Regions from separate parts of the Agrobacterium sp. NPDC090273 genome, predicted to be linked through region 2. Evidence: predicted binding sites of a transcription regulator. Region 2 holds the regulator's gene; each other region holds the start of a gene.
What was found. The regulator LexA, encoded in region 2, represses DNA repair genes until DNA is damaged. The targets are predictions, from matches to a motif close to TGTTCNNNNTGTGTTCNG.

Region 1 (5,256 bases), on a different contig from region 2:
ATCATCCGTCGCTCCTAGAGAAAGTCCTGTTCCCGACCGATGTAAGTCGCTGGTGCGCCTTTACCATAGGCGTCGCGTAGAATTGATGAAGCGTTCAAAAAAATTGGGGCTCGCGGAGAGCCCCAATCGCAGATGTCAGCTTGCCTGGCGGTAGCGGACCTGTTCGGCCAAAGCAGTGTGGCCGCTGCCATCGGCAAGGACGAACTGTCCGAGCCTGCCGTCCATCTCGGTCGCCTCTGAAGCGAGATTGTGGATCGCCGCCGTTGTTTCCTCCACCATAGCCGCATTCTGCTGTGTCATTGCGTCGAGACCGCTCACGGTGCTGTTGATCTCCGCCAGCGTGTGCGCCTCCTCGCGAGTCGATTCCATAATCTCCTCGATGCGAGTGCTGATCGTCTGGACGTGCTGGCCGATGCCAGCCAGTGATGCGCCGGCCTTTTCGACAAGCGTGACGCCGGTAGACACCTCATCGGTGGAGCGTTTTAGCAGGCTGGTGATTTCTTTCGCTGCAGCCGCCGAGCGTTGTGCCAGTTCGCGCACTTCCTGAGCCACGACGGCGAACCCCTTGCCGGCTTCGCCCGCGCGAGCCGCCTCCACACCCGCATTGAGAGCTAGCAGATTGGTCTGGAATGCGATCTCGTCAATCACGCCGATGATCTGGTTGATCTGCCGCGAGGAGGTCTGAATGGCTTCCATCGCGGCGATTGTCTGTTCCATGACGTTGCCGGAGGCTGCGGCTTCCTTGCTGGCATCGCGGGCGATCCGGGTCGCCTGTTCAGCCCGCTCGATCTGGTCGCGGACGGCTTCGGTGATAGCCTTGATGGCACTTGCCGTTTCCGTAATTGATGCAGCCTGACGCTCTGTGCGTTCGGCGAGTTGGTCGGCTCCGACGCGCATCTCTTCGGACCCGCTTCGAACGGCGGCGGAATTGCCTCCAATGGCCTGCATGGTTTCGCTGAGCCGCGCCATGGCGGTGTTGAAGTTGTGGCGCAGACCTTCAAGCTCATGAGGGAAGCGGCTCTCGATCCGGTAGGCGAGATTGCCGTGCGCAAGACGATCGAGTCCCTCATCCAGGGAATGCACGACCATCTGCAGCGTGCTGGCTTCGGCCTCGCGTTCGGCAAGATGAGCGCGCCGCGCCGTTTCAGCTTCCTCGCGGGTGCGCGATGATGTTGCTTCAAGCTCTCGCTGCCTGATGAGTGTCTCACGGAAGCTGCCGAGTGCGCGTGCCATTTGGCCGATCTCGTCTTTCCTGTCCTGATTACCGATCTCGGCATCAAGATTGCCGGCAGCAACATCACCTGTCAGACCTGCAAGCTTCTGAAGCGGTGCAAACAGTCGACGCGCAAAGAACGCGGTTGCCGCGCACATGGCTGCCAACACACAGAGCCCGATTATGGCAAGCGTACCAACAATCGAGACAGAGCCTGCGTTCAATTCACTTTGGAGCATGCTTTCGACGGCAAGATATTTTTCACCGCCAAACGAGAATGGCCGGGCATAGGCGTTAGCGTCGCCGTCTGCGCGCGTTATCTTTGCTTCTGTCATTCCCGATGAAGTGAGAGCAGAGGTATAAAACCCGTAAGGACCGGCATCCAGCGCAGTCAGCGTGCTGCCGTCTACGCCGATGACCTTGCCATCCGCTGCGATGATCGCGGGTTGTTCGGAACTGTCTTTGGCGATGCCTTTGGCAAGGATCTGTGCAAACACCTCTTCCTTGACCTTGAAGAGAACGAGGCCCTTGAACGACTCGAACTTGACCACGGGTATGCCGAAATAGATGCCTGCTTCTTTTGTGGCTGCGTCGATCCGCAGTCCGGAGAAACTGGTCTGCGCTACGTCGTTCACAGCTTTTTTGGCGTTTTCAGCGCCACGCGAAAAGGCTGCCCCCAATCCGCTATCTGCCCATGCACCGCTGGTGACAGTTTCACCGAATGCGGGCCCCTTGAGATAGGAGTAATAGACCGTGCCATTAGGGTCGACAAAGAGAACATCGCTGAACGGCGTTCCCTGCAGGTATCCGGCGATATCTGTCTGGGTCTTTTCGTGGGTGGAATAATAAAAGCCGCTTGGGTTTTCCGGCTTGATAAGTTTTTCACGCTGACCGAAGGGGTTTTCCTTGACGAAAACACGTTGCAGTTCGGCTTTCGCATCGCCTGAGTTTTTCTGAACCGTACCCCAGCCGCTGCGCATCGACACGACGGCCATTTGCAACGATTCAATCTTGGCAATGGAATCCGCCTGTGTTTCAAGCTGTTCCAGACGCTCCTGCAACATGTCTCCACGGAAGACGAGAATGCTCTCCATGGATTTCGAAGCTTGTTCCTGAAGAACGCTGCTGCTGCTCTGGTAGCCGAGGAGGGTCAGTGCGGCTGTGGACGTTGCCATCAAAGCCAGGAAAATGATCAGAACTTTGGTCGATATGGAATGAAAACGGTTCAGCATGGCTGCTGTAGCCCCCAATGCCAGTTCGGCAGCCCCGCTCTCCTTAATGGCGGCACCGGCTGATCGATTGGCGAATTGTTTTGCTACGGCGCATCATGTCCGCAGCTCCCCTTTTGTCATTATTGCCGGAAACAATGCGGTACGGGATTTAAACAGAGGTAAATGCTGCACTGCAAATTTAACGGATGTTGTTGTTTTGTTCACTTATCGCTGGCAGGTTTGCTGCCGGAAAGATAGGGTGGCTTATGCAGAACGCGATTCGAATCATCGGGATCGATCCCGGTTTGCGGCGTACCGGCTGGGGCATCATTGAAAGCCTCGGCAATAGCCTGCGCTTTGTTGCCTCCGGTACGGTTACATCCGATGGCGACATGGATCTGGCCTCACGCCTTTGCCAGTTGCATGACGGACTGGCCGAGATCGTGCACAGTTACCAGCCTGATGAGGCGGCCGTGGAGCAGACCTTCGTGAACAAGGATGCTGTCGCAACGTTGAAGCTGGGCCAGGCGCGCGGTATTGCCATGCTGGTTCCAGCGCGGGCTGGATTGCAGGTTTCCGAATATGCGCCGAATGCGGTCAAGAAAGCAGTGATCGGGGTTGGTCACGGTGAAAAGCAGCAGATTCACATGATGCTGAAAATCCTGATGCCGAAAGCCGAGTTCAAGGGAAACGACGCCGCGGATGCGTTGGCGATTGCCATTTGCCACGCACACAATCGTGGTGGTGATAGAATGCGCCGCCTTCTGGCGGCGGGCTAAATTTTAGTGGTTTTATTTCGGCGGGCGGCGTCATGATTGGAAAACTCAAAGGGACTATCGATGAAATCGGCGGGGATTACGTCCTCGTGGATGTGCATGGCGTCTGTTACATTGCGCATTGTTCGGCGCGAACGCTGTCGAAAATCGGATCGGCGGGTGAGGCCGTTGTACTATTTATCGAGACCTATGTACGTGAAGATCAATTGAAGCTTTTCGGCTTTCTTTCTGCTCTGGAGCGCGAGTGGTTCAATCTTTTGCAGAGCGTACAGGGCGTGGGTTCGAAAGTGGCGCTTGCTGTCCTGTCCACCCTGTCTCCTTCTGAACTGGCGAATGCCATTGCGCTTCAGGACAAGGTCGTTGTTTCGCGTGCGCCGGGCGTTGGTCCAAAGGTCGCCGTTCGCATTGTGACGGAGCTTCGCAACAAGGCACCTGCCTTTGCCGGAGAGCCGTCGGCGTCGATCGGTCTGAAGCAGGAACTCGGAGAAGGGGCCGCCCCCGCACCGGTGGCAGATGCTGTCTCCGCTCTCACCAATCTAGGCTATTCCCGAGATCAGGCAGCAAATGCGGTTGCTGCCGCGCTCAAGAACGGAGGTGAGGGCAGCGATAGCGCCAAGCTTATCCGTCTCGGGTTGAAGGAGCTTTCGCGATAACGCGATGCCCGTGGTATAGGGAGTGGAACATGTCACTCCATGAATGTGCGATTAAGACGGAATACCCTTGATGAGCGATGCGGCAAGATTGATCTCGGCGGATAAACGTGGCGAGGATATCGACACAACCATGCGTCCGCAGTCGCTGGACGATTTTACCGGCCAGGCGGAAGCGCGCGCCAATCTCAAAATCTTTATCGAAGCCGCCAAAAACCGCGGCGAAGCGCTAGACCATGTCCTTTTCGTCGGCCCTCCAGGCCTGGGCAAAACGACCCTTGCGCAGATTATGGCCAAGGAACTCGGCGTTAATTTCAAGTCGACGTCCGGGCCAGTCATTGCCAAGGCGGGTGACCTTGCAGCACTTTTGACCAATCTCGAAGAACGCGATGTGCTGTTCATCGACGAAATCCACCGCCTCAACCCCGCCGTTGAGGAAATTCTCTATCCGGCAATGGAGGATTTCCAACTCGATCTCATCATCGGGGAGGGTCCGGCCGCACGCTCGGTCAAAATCGATCTGTCGAAGTTCACGCTCGTTGCAGCAACGACGCGTCTCGGGCTGCTGACGACGCCGCTGCGCGACCGTTTCGGTATTCCGGTCCGGCTTTCATTTTACACTGTCGATGAACTGGAATCGATCGTTCGTCGTGGTGCGCGCATGATGGGCCTCAACATGACGGACGAGGGTGCGCGCGAAGTGGCCAGACGTGCACGCGGCACGCCGCGAATTGCAGGGCGGCTGTTGCGCCGCGTGCGCGACTTCGCTGAAGTGGCGCGGGCGGAAGCAGTTACGAAGGAAATTGCAGACGAGGCTCTGACGCGCCTTCTCGTGGACAATATGGGTCTCGACCAGCTCGACATGCGCTACCTGACGATGATCGCCGTAAACTTTGGCGGCGGGCCGGTGGGTATCGAGACCATCGCTGCGGGTCTTTCCGAACCGCGCGATGCAATCGAGGACATTATCGAGCCCTACATGATCCAGCAGGGGTTTATCCAGAGGACCCCGCGTGGCCGCATATTAACGGCAACCGCATGGAAACACCTGGGTATGCAACCGCCAAAGGACCTTGAGGCAGCGCAATTTAGGCTGACGCTGGACGAGGATTAAGTCTTTCGACCTCCAGGTTTCATGCCGCGATTTGACGATTGGCTGGTCTCAAAACGAGGGAGGGGAAGATGCCGGACTATGATGCGGCGCGTGTTTTTCGCAAGCTGGCGCGGAACAATCGCCTTGCCAATTTTCGGCTGCATAATGCCTGTTTATTGTTGCCGCAGTACGAATTCGTCGCGCCCCGAACGAGCTTCTTTCCAACCATTCGCGCGACATTGAACCATATCCATATCATTGATGTCTTTTATATCGATGCACTGAAAGGCGGCACCCTCGGGCCTGCGGCATG
Region 2 (5,256 bases):
AGCATGGCTGGTTTCTGGCGCTTTCCACGGCAGGCTTCCTGCTGCTCTCGCTGTTTCGCACGCGGCTTGCCCTGTCAGGCATTCCTCTGCTGTTCCTGGCTTTCGGCCTCTCTGTGGCCGAACATCACCGCCCGAGGCCCGATCTGCTGATCTATGAGGATGGAACGCTGGTCGGGCTGGTCGGGGAGAGCACGGTGGCGACAACCAAGACACGACCGTCCGGTTTTGTATACGACCAATGGTCCCGCGCCTTGCTGCTGCCGGAAAAAACCGTCTCACCGATCTTTCTCAAGACCGAGAAAAAGATGAAGGAGACCAATCCGCAGAGCGCCCAGCCGTCGAGGGAGAGCCGGCGCCTTTCCGATGAGCAAAGGGCGAAGGCGATTGAGGATATCGGCAAGGCGCTGGCTGCAGCGGGTCAGGGCTTTACCTGCCACAGAAGTCTCTGGTGCGCTGCCCGCAGCGCCAAGGGCCAGCGCATCGTCGTTCTCGAGGATACGTCGCTGACCGGGGCAGCCTGCGATATCGCCGATATCATCGTCACCAGCAGACGAACCTCATTCCAGCAGTGCCGTTCGGGCGCGGTGCTGTTCAGCCGCGATGTCCTGCGGCGCATAGGTTCGGTGGAAATGACGCTGTCTCATGAGAATGAAGGCGGGCCGATTGGACGGTTGGCGACGGCCATGGCGGGCACGAACCGCCCTTGGAGCGAACACCGCTCCTATGATTGGAAAACTCGGTCGTTTGACCGTGAGACATCTGAAACGATCGAGGAACTGGTTGCGGCGACGCCATAAGGGCCGCCGCACCAATGACGATTTTTCAAGCCTGGCTGCGCAGATCGGCAACCACGGTTGAGACGTCGCGGATCTCCTGTTCATGCGGTTCGTCGCGCCAGATTTCCTTCAGGCCGGCGTCGTACCAGTCGCGCATCGCCGGAAGGGCGAGAAGACGCTCCAGATAGGCTTTTGCCGCTGGTGAAAGGTCGGCGCCAAAGGACTGAAAACGGAACGCCACGGGTGAGAAGAAGGCGTCGACAGCGGTAAACTCCGCACCGGCCAGATACGGGCCACCAAAGCGGGAGAGCCCCTCGCTCCACAGTGCATCGATCCGGGCAATATCCGCCGCAAGACCCTTATTGTCCGGGTTCGGCGTGGCACGGATGCCGACGCACATGGGGTAGAAATTGCGCAGCGAGAAAAAGCCGGCATGCATTTCGCTGGCCGCGGACCGCGACCATGCGCGGGCGATGGCGTCAGCGGCCCAGACGCCATCATGCCGTTCCGCCAGATATTCGACGATCGAAAGTGATTCCCACACTGTCGTCGTGCCATCCACCAGGCAGGGCACCTTGCCGGTTGGCGAAAAAGTGGTGAAGGGCACATCCTGCCCGAATGGCACGAGCTTTTCGTTGAAGTCGATGCCCAGCGTGCGCATCAGCACCCACGGTCGCAGCGACCAGGACGAGTAGTTCTTGTTGGCGATATAAAGATCGTACATGGCATGCTCCCCGATATGATCTGGCTTTCTTACGACCAGGATACACGCTTCGAATATCGAAAATATTCCATGGCTCCCATAAGCCGAAATGATGGGTCGGTTCGAAATGAGCCGTTACACCGGATCATGCAATCAGACCGGCACGCTGTCATCCAGCGAAGCGGGCCGGTTCAGTCGAAATCAGACCGTCTGCCCCCCGCGCTTCCTCATCGTTTTCTCGCGCCAACAGATGCCGACCGGACTGGCTTGGCTTCTGTTGTGAAGGATCACCGTCGCTCGACCAACGTTTTTCGCGGGAGCGCTCCGGCAGGCGGTGTCTCGTCAGACAAAACGCAGCCTCACGATTTATTCGGCAAGACTATCCAGCACCCGACCAATCTCTCTCCATCATGCCAAAGATTGTTCATATCCCTGCCGAGATAAAGCCGATGCTCAGGACCCGGTTCCACACCGGATCTGTGTTTCAGCCCTTTATGGGCACGACGCAAAACACCGCAAATGACACAATCCATTGTGTCACGCCCAAAAGCAAAACCGCCAGCCAATGGCCAGCGGTTCAAGCGTCGATACAGATCGATGCGGCGTTAGTGATAACGCCGGATAAGGCCAACCAGCTTGCCCTGGATTTTCACCCGGTCAGGTCCGAAGATTCGGGTTTCATAGGCCGGGTTTGCAGCCTCGAGCGCAATCGAAGCGCCCTTGCGGCGGAAGCGTTTCAGCGTTGCCTCTTCGTCATCCACCAGTGCCACAACGATGTCGCCCGGATTGGCCGTGCTGCCATCGCGAATGATGACGGTATCGCCATCAAAGATACCGGCCTCGATCATCGAGTCGCCCTTGACCTCCAGCGCGTAGTGTTCGCCAGAACCCAGCATGTCCACAGGCACTGCCACGTCATGCGTGTTGTTCTGGATCGCCGAAATCGGCACACCGGCCGCGATACGGCCCATGACGGGAACATTGACCGCACCGGCAAAATCATTGCTGGCGGGTTTCAGCGATGGGGCAGGGGCTGGCTCAGGCGCCTTAGGCTTGCCAAGGCTGCCTTCGATAACGCTTGGCGAGAAGCCGCGTTGCGGTTTCAGGCCGGGCGAATAGGCCTCGGGCAGCTTGATGACTTCAAGTGCGCGCGCCCTGTTCGGTAGCCGGCGAATAAATCCGCGTTCTTCAAGCGCGGTAATCAACCGGTGGATACCGGATTTGGAAGCAAGATCGAGTGCATCCTTCATTTCATCGAAGGACGGCGGCACGCCGGATTCTTTCATTCGCTCATGAATGAAGAGAAGCAATTCCTGTTGTTTGCGCGTCAGCATGAGGAAAACACCCTTGAGAATCGCATCGAAAAGTTGCGAAACAAATACAGAACGAACACTATATGTTCCATATGTGTTCTGCAATCCCCTAAAATTTCGTGAAACTGCAATCGGTTATTTTGATGAGTGACGCGTTTTGTTCCGGTTGTGTGTCCCAGGCCCCCGAAACAGCGTTTCAGGCAAATTGATCCAGCTCCTAAAGCGCGTCACGCAATCTCACGTCGGCCAGCGCACCAAGGCTTCGCGGCCAGCTTCCGTCAAACCATAGACGCCCCGCTCAAGCCGTTCGAACCAGCCATAGACGTTCGATTGCAATATCTTGCCGGCATCGGGGGCGTTCAACTTGACTTCCCGAAGCCGGAGCGGTCCTTCGGAGAGCGCTTTCGCACATCCCAGCGCCTGCTGGCGATAGGCTGTCATCTGCGGCATGCGTGTGCTGCCGCCAAGGACCGGATCACCCTTGCGTTTCTGGTGTTCGCGCATCAGCCGCGAGCGTCGTTTCGGGTTGGTGCGCGGCATCGGCGATACCGAACTGACGATGACACTGACATGACCGCCTTCGGAGACGGCAAGCATGCCAATTCCCAGCCGCCGGCAAAGATCGCGGTAACGCTTATCGGTCTCGCGCCCTCGGCCACTGACAGACATTTTTGCCGCGATCCAGACTTCGTCGGATATCGCGGCACGATCGATCGCCTGAAGGATCAGCTCGAGATTGAAGGCGAGTTTCAGTTCGCACACCACCACCACAGGCGGATCACCGTCACTCATCCCGACAAGGTCGCAGCCGCCGATTTCGCCCTTTACCGTATAGCCGGCATTTTCAAGGAAGGCTTTCACAGGTTGGTAGAGGGAGGTTTCCATGCGGGCACTCGGAAGAAAGAATCGTCTGGCGACCATACAGCAAGACGGTGCTGGATCACGACACCCCTTGAAAACTGAGGGGCGCCACCTCATCTAGGGATCATCACCCGTTATCGATGGCTTGCAGCAGTGGTTTTCCTCGCGCAATGCTGTCCGGGTCTGCAAAGGGCGCTCTCCAGAAACGGATCGAGCGCCCTTTGTGTTTTTCGCAACGGGTCTCGATGGAAAAAGGCATCAGGATAAATCTCCGGGGATTGCCGCAACCCCGCAGGCTTCGAATGAAAACGCTTACACCTTTTTTACGATCTTCTCAGCTTCCCACGTCTCTGGGTTGCCAAATGGCTGTGTCACGATATCTACGGCCCTGCTTTCGAGGGTCATGTGGACATGACCGGATCGTCTTGTGGGACAGAAGGCTCTTTGCCGCTCAAAGCATCTTTCTGAAATCGTGATGGATCGCTGCCAGTGTCTCCGCATGGAGATATGGCGCGTGAGCGGGAAAATTTCGCATGAAACGCATGAAATTCGCATTGTTTCTGGGCCTGCTGGTGGCCACGGGATGCCAGACCGTGTCGCCCAATTCTCCGGAAGCTTTGAAGCGCGCCGAATATGACCGGTTGCTTTTGAACTCCACAGTCGCCAACTGCAAATTGATCGTGGAGCTCAATCAGAAGCGCAAGGCGCAGAACAAGGAGCCGACGCGGGATAACCAGTGCGCATATATCCTGAAGAACAACAATCTCAACGCCGGGCCGCACGCCGCCAACTTCATTCCCGACGTCGGTATCAACGGTATCCCGATCCCGCTCGGCAGTCTGGTGCGCCTCGCCGTTGTTGCAGACAGAAACCAGCGCGAAAAGAAAGCGCTGGAAGCAACGCTGCCCGCCTGGGTCTCCGCTCAGGGCGAAACCGCCACGCACGTCTATCGCATCCTGCTGACGCAGGGCTTCAAGCCGGATGAGGTGGACGGACTGAAGGGCAGCGGCAAGTTTGCCGATGCCGTGAGATCGGCCGCACCGTTTGTGCAGTTCGTCAAGGACAATCCTGACACGGTAAAAAGGGCGCAGGCTTAGTTCGCCCTTCGTTGTTTGACGGGTGAAGATGTCCATCAGGTCATCTCCACCCGCTACCCGCCTGACATGCGGTTTTGGCATGTCCGGCGGTCTTGCTGCTCCCGGCCGCCGGTGCCGGTTACTGCCATGATTTGCCAGCATTGTTGCTGATGTGCTTTGGTATGGTTCGGCGTGCCGTCTGACACGGGCGCCGATCTTGCCGGAGAGGGAGCTTGTCATGGCAAAGCCTGTTGATGTCGACCATCTTGTCCTGCCCGTTGGCAACATTGAAACCGCATCACGACGGCTTTCCAGTCTCGGTTTTACGCTGGCCCCGCTGGCGCTCCATCCCTTCGGCACGCAAAACGCCTGCATCTTTTTCGAAGATGGCACCTATCTGGAGCCTCTCGCCATTGCTGACCCGGATAAGTATCGGGCGTCGATAGAGGCTGGCGATGTCTTTACCGGCAGGGATCAGGCTTTTCGGAACGCACATGGCAGCGATGGCTTTTCCGCGCTGGTCGCCA
Region 3 (5,256 bases), on a different contig from region 2:
TTCAACCGCATCGTTGATTGCCGAAATGCAGGCCTCTGTCAGCTTGCTGTCGTCGGCATCTGGGTCCAGCGGCCGACCCACGGCAATGGTTTTTCTTGAAAGATGATCCATTTTTTCCCGGTTCCCTGAGCTTTTTTCTTTGAATTTCCGTTTTTTCCCGGAATGCGTCCTTCACCTCTATCGTTTCGATTCAGGCGGTGACCGACTGCATGACGTCGGCGGGGTGAGCATTGGACCAGGAAAGGTCGTGCCCGGCATTGATGACGCCATCGCTCTCATCGGCCGCTGTCGCTGGGTCGTCGTGCAGGAATGCGATGACCTCGTTTGCCAACTGTGTGGTCGGGTGCGGCTGCGACGTATCGTTTTCGATAATGCCACCCTGGATGAGGATCGCGTCCGAATAGACCGTGCCGGCCACGTAGGTGGTGTTGCCGAAGCTGTCGTAATCTATGATCTGTGCGATGTTTACGACGGCGTTGCTACCGGTATCGATGTGAACGGTGGCATCCTGGTTGTTCTGCAGTACAGTGGCGGCCGCCTGTGTGACATCGTCGGAATCTCCGAGAACACTGACCTGCTTGATGAAGCTGACATCATAGAGGTTACCGGTGATGTAGAGAACATTGAGCCCTTCATAGCCTGCGAAATTTGCATCGTGCGCCAGACCTTCCGGCATGTTGGGATCGCGCTCATTGATGGCATTGACGGTCTGGACAATATAATCGGGCATCGTCTCGAAACGACCATCGCTTCCGACATTGTGGATCGATGCGTCATTCCATAGCAGGTTGTTGCCGGATTGAACGGTGGCGCCGTCGGGCGCGTCTTCATTGGCGCGTACCCAGTCATTATCGTAGAGTACGGCGATCTGGCTTATGATGTTCATATCCAGCACATGGCCGCCAACGATGATCAAATCGTACTGCATGCCGATGCCAAGGAAGTTGGCGATGTTGAGCGCAGCGTTGCCACCCGTCAGTAGGCTGACGCTGGAGCCTGACGTCGTAATCGTCATCGTGTCATTGTCGCTGACGAACTGATACTGCTCCGTCCAGTGAACGAAGGACACATCGCCTTCCAGCACGCTGACACGCCACGATGTCGGGAAAATCGGCGGTTCGCCCGTTTCCTGACTGGTGTCGGCTGTGTTTTCTGCGCCTGGATAGACGCTGCGTTCGAAGGTGGCAATGTTGAAAGCCACGGTGGCGGCCTGGTCCTCCGAATGCGTGAATACGGCGGCGATTTCGTCACGGTCGCTATAGATAAAGGCCTGGGTAATGGCGTCGATCTGGTGATAATCGCCCATCACGGCCGTGACCGAAGTCATCACCCCGGTGTTGATGACCGTTGCGATGTTGGCGACGACGTTCGCGCCGGCGGCCACGTCAAGGCTGTTACCTGCCGGATCATCCTGATGTAGCGAAACATCGCTTTTCTCCGGCTCTTCTGGTGGCTTCGCTATGCCGCGATCAGGCATCCAGTCATCGAGAGACGGCTTTTCGTCTACAAGCTCGCCGTTGATATACGTGCCGCTGATGCTGTTACCTGCCAGCACGAAGTCGTGGTCCGCACCGGTGCCAAGCGAAGTGACGTCGTTATCGCGTGCATTGTCGATGTAATCATGCGCCGTTTTGGCGAGCGACTGCAGAGCTTCGTAGGTGTCGGTGCGCTGGAAATTCGCAAAAGGAGTGAACACGGATGCTTCGTTGTAAAACTCGACCGTTCGTTCCGTGACGAATGTCGTGTCGCGGCCAACATTGGGGCCGCCCGTCATGTTCAGGTAGTCGTCATCCTGAAGAATGTTGATCTGCGAGATATGCGCTATGACGGATCCGGGACCGCTATAGACGACAAGTTCCTGTTCCTCATCGAAGGAAAGGCGACCGGGAAAACGGAAATGTGCCGCTGAGATATCAACCGGTATGGCATCAGCGAGCTTTTGCACGTCGTGTTCGACCATGCGGGCGAAGTGGGGGCGCACGTAATCGAGATCATAGTGTCCTGAGCGATACTTGACGCCGGGATCGTAGTCGGCAAGAGTCAGGTCGTAGTCCCGGTCAGGAACTGCGTGGACCTCTGCAATCGGCAGCTTATCCATATCCACCGCTGCAGGGCCCTCGGCGTATTTGGTTCTCAAACGCGCCTCTTCCATCTCCGTGTCAAAAAGACCGATGAAGTGGGCAATCATGTCTGAAATTTTGTCGATTTGCATGGCGGGTCCCTCCCTGACCGCTGCGGTCGGGACCGTGGGCGAGCGCATCTCGCTGTCTCATGGGTGGAGACGCAATTTCGATGGCAGGCACCCGGTCGTCAAAACCGCAAACTGCACCGGCATCCGCCGGTGCAGTTCTTTCGTGACGAGATGGATATCAGGAGTGGTCTTCGCCGACGTCCGAGATATGCGAGTTACCGCCAGTGATGGTGACATCAACTGCGTTGGAAAGCATGTTGGCGCCCTGTACCAGTTCCAGATGGAAGCCGGAATTTGCCAGGATTGCCGAGGCGTCTGCGGTGCTTGTGCCCGAAACGTCGTCGCCTGCCTTGAGGTCCCAACCCTTGCCGTCCATATCCACGCCTTCAGCACCATGAGCTTCAGCAGCGTTCGCGCTGAGGTGGTTTTCGGCGCCGCCATTATCCATCTTGATATCCCAGGCCTTGTCCTGGTCTGCCAGATGATTGGCCTGTACGAGGCTGAAGCCCGTGTCGTTGCCGTCGCCGGTCAACGAGCTGTTCAGGATATTGTCGACATTGAGGGTGAAGGAGAAGTCGTCACCGAGGTTGAAGGTAAGATCGCCACCTGCGACACCGAGATTGCCGACGTCCTTGACATGATCGATGTTGCCGAAGTCGTCATCCGACTTGTAGAAGCTGTCTGCAGAAGACGAGTTGTAGCTACCAGTCGTGGTTTCGGTCTTGGTCGTCGTGTCGTCATCGGAATAGGAGAAAGTTTTGGTGTCCGTTTCCGTGGTCGTCTTGATGTTGGTGTCGTTGTCGCTGTACGACTTCGAGTCATAGCTCCAGTCGTAATCGCTCTTGATATCGGTGCTGGTTTTCACCGTGGTGTCGTTGTCGTTCACCGTCTTGGTGTCGTTATCGTAGCTGTTTTCGCGATTGTCGCCATTGCCGATTGCAACATCGATCTTTGCGTCAACATCAACTTTGGTTTCAGTGCTGTTGTCGCTGTTGTCGCTGTTGTCGCTGTAGTCGTTGTTGCGATTTTCGCCGTTGGCTACGCCGACATTGCTGTCGTCAACCTTGGCATCGTTTGTCGACGTGTTCGCGAAGCCTTCGGACAGCGCGCCAATTTTGGTGATGTCGTCGCCCGCAGGCTGTGGATTGTAACCCATTTCAAGTTCCTCCGAGAAAAAAGTTCGGAGCAGCTTTCGAAATCCCTCTCATCTTAAATGGGATTTTTATCGCGCTTACTCCGTTGTTGCACAATTTTGCAGACATACGCGGTACGGTTTATCTGCGGTTTGGCATTCGCCCCTTGAGGGGTTCTCTGTCGTTGTATGCATGTGCACCACTCACTACTCAGGCGCACAAATCCGTCCCGGGCTTTGCAAAAAAGCCGGGCGGCATTCTTTATTTTTTCAGTGTCATTTATGATGGAAGGGAACCGGCAGTATCAAACACACGTTATTGTCGGAGAGCCTTTTCATCAGTCGCTGTTGGTTGGCGACGGTCAGACTGTGGCGCAGAAAAAGCGTGGTTCCTAGATATCAATTCGGGCTAAACTGAACGAGCCAGCTACTCCCGGCGCGTGTCCATCAAGCGGTTCGAGGGCCCCGGATTTCCTTAAAATCAAAAAATATATGAGGCAATGTCCCAGGAAACGGGGACTTTTGGTTCTTATGGTTTATTTCAGCGGGTTCGTGCCTGATATCCCGTTTCGGAACATATATGTATGTTCACATGCAAAATTGTATCAACCTGTGGTTTTGTTTTCGGAAATTTCAAAACCTTTGATGCGAATTTTCTAATACATTTGTCGGATGATTGCGGGCGTGCTGCACGCTATTATCGCCGTGTAACCAATTTTGTACGCCGTTTGAAAGAAATAACCCGTTTGGGCCATTTATTTACACTGCTTTTCGTATTAGCCTAATTAACAGGTAATTAATGATAGTTGACACGAAATTATAGGGGATGGGGGTCTCCTGGTTTCACCGACTGGCGAGCACGCAGGGTAAACAAAATAAAAAGAAGAAAGTCACGCGTTAAAGCTTAAGGGAGGCGTTAATGTTCATGGGATCGTCAAACTTCGCAGCAGCCAAACAGAGCAATGTCACCACGCCTATAAGTGGAACTGTTCTGGTCATCGCGGACGCGGATCTATTTTCCGAGTGCCTAGCAGAGGCGCTGGGCAAAAAGTTCCCCGCATACGCAGTGGTGAGCGTCGGCTCATCAGCCGAAATTCGCGACAACTATGGTTCTGAAGTCCGCCTGGTTTTGCCCTATCGCATATCAGGTGGCCGTCTTCAGGCCGTTCTCGAAGAGGTGAGGGATAAACACCCTGACGCACCAATAGCGTTGGTGGTTGAAACGATCGACAAATTCGAAGATCACCTCAAGCAACTTGTGAGCACGCGGATTATTGATGGCGTGCTTCCCCTCAATCTCCGGCTCGATGTGTTCATGGCGGCTGTGGACCTTCTCATGAAGGGCGGGGAACACTTTCCCGCAGCTCTCCTCGGCAGGCTGACACCTTATTCCCATGCGGTGCATGGAGGTGGGGTTAAATCAGGTGCGGTGATCGCCAATCGTGCGGACGCACTCGCGGTCAGCAAAAGTGAAATTGCTGCTCTGACAACACGCGAAGTTCAAATTCTCGATCTTTTGTGCAAGGGAACGCAGAACAAGATCATCGCGGATCGGCTTCACTTGTCTGAAAACACGGTCAAGGTTCACGTTCGCAACATATATAAAAAGATGAACGTGCGAAACCGGACGGAGGCCGCTTCAAGGTTCTTCAACAAGGACGACGGGAATAATTCCGGCGGTGGCTGGCGGAACTGAAGCCGTAAGCCTGTGCATCAATGGATGCAAAGGGTGCACACGACGTCAGGGACGCAGGAAGCAACGTGACTTTTGCCCGAAGCCGCTCGGCGAGCATATATATGGTGAGGAGCCGGAGTAGATTGTCCGCGCCGTTTTGGGGGCCGTGCTTTCCTCAGCGACCAAAACAACGTTGGCTTTTCCCGACTTCTGATAACCGTAGGATTTCTTCGCGGGCTCGACCTTGGCATTGATCGT
Region 4 (5,256 bases), on a different contig from region 2:
TACGCTTCTTGCCACGGCTTTCATATTTGAAGTGCTTGACGGCATTGGTGACATAAAGTTTCGAACGGTCCATTCCGACAACCGCGAGCGTCTGGTCAAATACCTTTCCTGCCGGGCCGACAAAAGGCCTGCCAGCCAGATCTTCGTGATCACCCGGCTGCTCACCGACGATCATTACGTCGGCATCAGCCGGTCCCTCGCCAAAGACAGTTTGCGTGGCTTTGCAATGGATCGGACAAAGCGTGCAGCCCTGCGCCTTATCCCTCAATCCCCCGAGGCTGTTGGCATCGGACAATTCTGGTGCGGGCATGTTTGCTCGTGCCGTCTGGAGCCGGTGATGGAATGGTTGGGGTTCGCTCGCGCCTTTCGCCGCCATCTCCAGAACACGTGCCTCCGCACCGAGTATCAGATCCGGAATAAGCGCTGCCTCAGGCAGGTTTTTCCAATATTTCTTTGGCATCTCCGCCGTCATAGCCTTGATCTTCAATCGGGCCGGATTGAAAATATTGGCGTAATAGGTCCGCCAGAGTTCATCCGCTTCATCGGATAGATCGGGTTTTTCTGCCGCCTCCCGCGACGTCTTCAACGTGTCTCCATCCCATTGGGCAGATCCCTTCGGGGTTGCAATCAGCCAATCCATGTCTGTAAATCGCCGTTGGAAAAAATCGGCCTTGCGCTCCACAATGAAGTGATCCGGCTCAAACCATGCGATAAACCGCCTTCGCACGACCTCCTCTTCAGCCAGGGGCACTTCCTTGAAACGGACAAAGGCCGTCATCTTGTGACTGTCGCGACGGACGGATTTTTCCATGTGCCGGGCGTCAACGACATCCGGGTCGGACTTGAATTGCAGAAGTGCCCGATCGTCACGCAACCGCCACAACAAACGATAGAGCAGAGCAAACCGGGCACGATCACTGTGACAGATGACGGCCTCGGCAAGCGGCAGGAATGCAGAGGGAACACTGAAAGACGCGGAACCTGTTGCTGCGGGGAAAACGGAGCCCTCGTCAAAACCAAACAAATCCGCGCTATCGTCACGACATCGCCAGTCTATCTGGTCTGGTGAAATACCGGACAGAAGACAGGCGCGCGCGGCATTGCGCCACTCGGCAAAATCTCCCCGTCCCTCCAGCACGATCCTATACATTACAGCAACGACAATTGTTCCGGCTGCGGTGCGAACATGGCACGCAGATCGGGGCGTTCCGTCAGCTTTCCCGGCACCCAGCCATCTGCCACCACAAACGCCTTCACCTTTTTCAAGGAAGCGCCAAAGCGTCCGATATCCTCGAGCCGCAACCGGCGAAATCGCCGGGATGACAGGATTGAATTGACGGTTTTGACGCCAAACCCCGGAACACGCAGCAAAAGCTCTCGATCCGCTTTGTTCACATCCACCGGAAACGACTGCCGATTGCCGAGCGCCCAGGCGAGCTTCGGATCGATATCGAGGTCCAGCATCCCGTTCTTTTGTGTGGAGGTAATTTCGCCGATATCGAAGCCGTAAAACCGGTAAAGCCAATCGGCCTGGTACAGCCTGTGCTCCCGCATCAGTGGCGGCTTGATCAACGGCAGGTTTTTCGACGAATCAGGGATCGGGCTGAAGGCTGAATAATAGACGCGTCGCAAACCATAGCTGCCATAGAGCCGCGCACTTGTTGAAAGAATGGTGCCGTCATCCGCACCATCGGCGCCGACAATCATCTGCGTGCTTTGCCCTGCGGGAGCAAACTTTTTGACACGCTTGCTTTTCAGCGTCGGCTCACCCGCCTCTTCGATCTTGAGGCGAATATCGGCCATCGACCGTCGGATATTGTTGGGATGTTTCTCCGGCGCGAATTTGCCGATACCGCTATCGGTTGGAAGCTCGATATTGATCGACAGGCGGTCGGCATAAAGTCCGGCCTCTTCCACAAGATGCGCAGACGCTTCCGGAATGGATTTCAGATGGATGTAACCGCGAAATCCATGCGTTACTCTCAATTCGCGAGCGACACGCACCAATTCTTCCATCGTGTGGTCAGACGAGCGAATGATGCCGGAGGATAGAAAAAGGCCTTCGATGTAGTTTCGCCGATAGAACTCCAACGTCAACCAGACGACCTCCTCGACGGTAAAGCGTGCCCGCTCGACATTGCTTGAGGAGCGATTGATGCAATAGGCGCAATCGTAGATACAGAAATTGGTCAGCAGGATTTTCAACAGGGAGATGCATCGACCATCTGGCGCATAAGCGTGGCAGATGCCCGAACCTTCTGTAGAGCCAAGACCGCCGCTTGCGGAAGAGTTTCGTTTCGTGGTGCCACTGGACGCACAAGACGCATCGTACTTCGCTGCGTCCGAAAGAATGGCAAGCCGCTCTTTGATTGACTTTCTCATACTATGTTCTCTATATGTTCCGATGACGAAAGTCAATTAAACTGCATAAGATACTGAATTTCATAGCGATTATCGGGAAGTTTAATTTTCTGGCATTTCGCTGTCGTCTTCTGATATAGTCGGTTTAATTCTGATTTTGACACGGTTCCGGAGCTCTGCTTCGGAACCTGTTTCTTTTTGTGTCTGCGAATACCGCGGCTCGAATGCGAAGGAATAAGAAATGGTAGAAAAAGTACCGATGACTCAGGGTGGATTCGTCAAGTTGCAGGAAGAGCTGCGTTGGCGCCAGCAGGAGGAGCGTCCGCGCATCATCGAGGCAATTTCGGAAGCGCGCGCCCACGGCGACCTTTCGGAAAACGCCGAATACCACGCCGCCAAGGAAGCCCAGAGCCACAATGAAGGCCGCATCACCGAACTGGAAGATCTGACCGCCCGTGCGGAAGTCATCGATCTCTCCAAGATGTCCGGCTCCAAGATCAAGTTTGGCGCCACTGTGAAGCTTGTCGATGAGGATAGCGACGAAGAAAAGACCTACCAGATCGTTGGCGACCAGGAAGCCGACGTGAAGGCTGGCCGCATCTCCATTTCTTCGCCCATCGCCCGCGCCCTGATTGGCAAGGAAGTCGGCGACAGCATCGAAGTCAATGCACCGGGCGGCGCAAGAGGATACGAGATCCTCGCCGTACAGTGGGGCTGATAGCCGCCAGGTGTCACGTGTGCCATCGGACGCGTAGACACGCCGCATCTGCTTGAAATCTTGCATCTCTGTTCCGCTCGGGTGACGTCATTCGAGCGGAATGTGTTTTAGCGGAACAGACGGAACGTTAAATTTGTCTCGGGTCGATCTCAAAGATGTGCAGGTGCTTGCGCCGAATTTTAAAAAAAGACTTTCGGGCGTAACGTCCACCATCGTTCAGCTTATTCCGGCCCAGAACCGGATGGGACAAAAGGTGGCAGCTATCGGCCCGGGCCTGCCTGCACATTTGCCGTGTGTACGCTTCCGCGATCTTTGGCGGCTTTGGCTGACCGGTCCGCTCGGCGGACCTCGCATATGGCATGCACGACGCAACATCGAAATGTTGCCGGGCATCATCATGCGCGACGTGCTCCGTATGAAGGTCAAGCTTCTCTTCACCTCCGCCGCACAAAGACGACACTCCGGCTACACCCGCTGGCTGATTTCGAAAATGGATGCGGTCGTGGCGACCAGCGGTCGCTCCGGATCGTTTCTGGAAATTCCGCATCAGGTCATCATGCATGGCGTTGATACGACGCTGTTTCATCCCGGCAAAACGGACGAGGACACGATAGCGGCAACTGGCCTTCCGGGTCGACATCTGGTCGGTTGTTTTGGGCGTGTCCGTCACCAGAAGGGCACTGATCTTTTCGTTCGCGCCATGATCGAGCTGCTGCCCGACTATCCCGAATGGACCGCGGTGGTCTCCGGCCGGGTCACGCCCGAACATAAGGCTTTCGGTGACGCGCTGAAGTCCGATACAGAAGCCGCTGGCCTCACACAACGCATCATCTTTCAGGGTGAAGTGGATGACATCAAACCCTGGTACAGACGTCTGTCGCTCTACGTTGCCCCTTCCCGCAACGAAGGTTTCGGCCTCACGCCATTGGAGGCCATGGCATCCGATGTCGCCGTCGTCGCCAGCGATGCGGGCGCTTACGCGGAAATGATCGTCGAGGGAGAGACCGGCATGGTCGTCAAGGCTGGCGACTACGATTCGCTGCGTGATGCGATCAGAAGCTATCTCGCCGATCCGAAGAAAACGCGGCAACACGCACATGCCGGACTCCATCATGTCCGCACCGCCTTCCCGCTGGAAAACGAATCGGAACGGCTAGGCGCGCTCTACGACAAGCTACGGCAGAGCTGAAAAAGCGCGCAGTCGCCTGCGCGCTAAAGAGATTAGACTTCGACAAGTCCAACGCGTTTGACCTGACGGATCGTCAGCATGGTGCGCACCGTATCTACATTCTCGTCGGCAGTCAGAACCTCAATGACGAAATCCTGGAACTCCGTCAGGTTTTTTGCCACGCAGTGCAGCAGAAAATCGCTTTCGCCTGAGACCATCCACGCCTGCCGCACCAGCGACCATCCGCCCGTTGCAGCAGCGAAGGCTTTGAGATTGCTGTCCGATTGGCGCTTGAGACCGACCATGCAGAAGGCAACGAGATCGAAGCCGAGTTTCGGCGCGTTCAACATGGCGTGATAGCCTTCGATGACACCGGCCTCTTCCAGCTTACGCACGCGCCTGAGACACGGCGGCGCTGAAATGCCGACCCGTTCAGCAAGCTCCACATTCGTCATGCGGCCGTCACGCTGCAATTCGCGCAATATTTTCAGATCGATGGCATCGAGTTCGACGCTGGTCACGGAGAGTTCCTCTTTGAGCAGAAGAACTTCCTTGTACTATTCGGGGCAGGATTCGCAAGAATATGCCGCTCTCGGGACACAAAATTACACAGGCATCCACAACTGCCTTGTTGGTAACGCAAGGCTGCCCTTGAATAAAGGCACTAGACAACCTTAAATACCGGCAATTGAAGGGTTGCGGCATTGCCTCTACCCCTGCTGAAAGGAACACCCCATGTCTGCCCGCCACACCAAGGTATTAATCATCGGTTCCGGCCCCGCCGGCTACACGGCCGCGATCTACGCTGCGCGCGCGATGCTGAAACCTGTGCTGATTGCCGGCATGGAACAGGGTGGCCAATTGATGATCACCACGGATGTTGAAAACTATCCAGGCTTTGCCGATCCTATTCAGGGTCCTTGGCTGATGGATCAGATGCTAAAGCAGGCAACCCACGTCGGTGCAGAAATCGTCAATGACCTCGTAACCGAAGTTGAAACCACAGTAC

Region 1: ruvC (crossover junction endodeoxyribonuclease RuvC) is a predicted target of LexA. The motif match lies at 2,632-2,649, and genes of this name have one in related genera.
Region 3: ACIQT8_RS17535 (fibrinogen-binding protein) is a predicted target of LexA. The motif match lies at 3,580-3,597, and genes of this name have one in related genera.
Region 4: ACIQT8_RS11090 (putative DNA modification/repair radical SAM protein) is a predicted target of LexA. The motif match lies at 2,387-2,404, and genes of this name have one in related genera.

Annotation. Positions count from the first base shown of each region.
Region 1 is NZ_JBIVYN010000002.1:329,862-335,117, reverse strand. It holds gene ACIQT8_RS07840 (LLM class flavin-dependent oxidoreductase) at 1-5, opposite strand, end outside; gene ACIQT8_RS07835 (methyl-accepting chemotaxis protein) at 136-2,445, opposite strand; gene ruvC (crossover junction endodeoxyribonuclease RuvC) at 2,691-3,203, shown strand; gene ruvA (Holliday junction branch migration protein RuvA) at 3,236-3,853, shown strand; gene ruvB (Holliday junction branch migration DNA helicase RuvB) at 3,924-4,964, shown strand; gene ACIQT8_RS07815 (DinB family protein) at 5,033-5,256, shown strand, end outside.
Region 2 is NZ_JBIVYN010000001.1:916,356-921,611, reverse strand. It holds gene ACIQT8_RS04575 (ComEC/Rec2 family competence protein) at 1-797, shown strand, start outside; gene ACIQT8_RS04570 (glutathione S-transferase family protein) at 823-1,500, opposite strand; gene lexA (transcriptional repressor LexA) at 2,085-2,813, opposite strand; gene ACIQT8_RS04560 (DUF2161 domain-containing phosphodiesterase) at 3,030-3,677, opposite strand; gene ACIQT8_RS04555 (hypothetical protein) at 4,187-4,750, shown strand; gene ACIQT8_RS04550 (VOC family protein) at 4,968-5,256, shown strand, end outside.
Region 3 is NZ_JBIVYN010000006.1:224,537-229,792, forward strand. It holds gene ACIQT8_RS17525 (type I secretion system permease/ATPase) at 1-111, opposite strand, end outside; gene ACIQT8_RS17530 (hypothetical protein) at 191-2,212, opposite strand; gene ACIQT8_RS17535 (fibrinogen-binding protein) at 2,370-3,347, opposite strand; gene ACIQT8_RS17540 (LuxR C-terminal-related transcriptional regulator) at 4,243-5,019, shown strand; gene ACIQT8_RS17545 (hypothetical protein) at 5,065-5,256, opposite strand, start outside.
Region 4 is NZ_JBIVYN010000003.1:373,941-379,196, reverse strand. It holds gene ACIQT8_RS11095 (UdgX family uracil-DNA binding protein) at 1-1,150, opposite strand, end outside; gene ACIQT8_RS11090 (putative DNA modification/repair radical SAM protein) at 1,150-2,382, opposite strand; gene greA (transcription elongation factor GreA) at 2,603-3,079, shown strand; gene ACIQT8_RS11080 (glycosyltransferase family 4 protein) at 3,213-4,268, shown strand; gene ACIQT8_RS11075 (Lrp/AsnC family transcriptional regulator) at 4,301-4,768, opposite strand; gene trxB (thioredoxin-disulfide reductase) at 4,983-5,256, shown strand, end outside.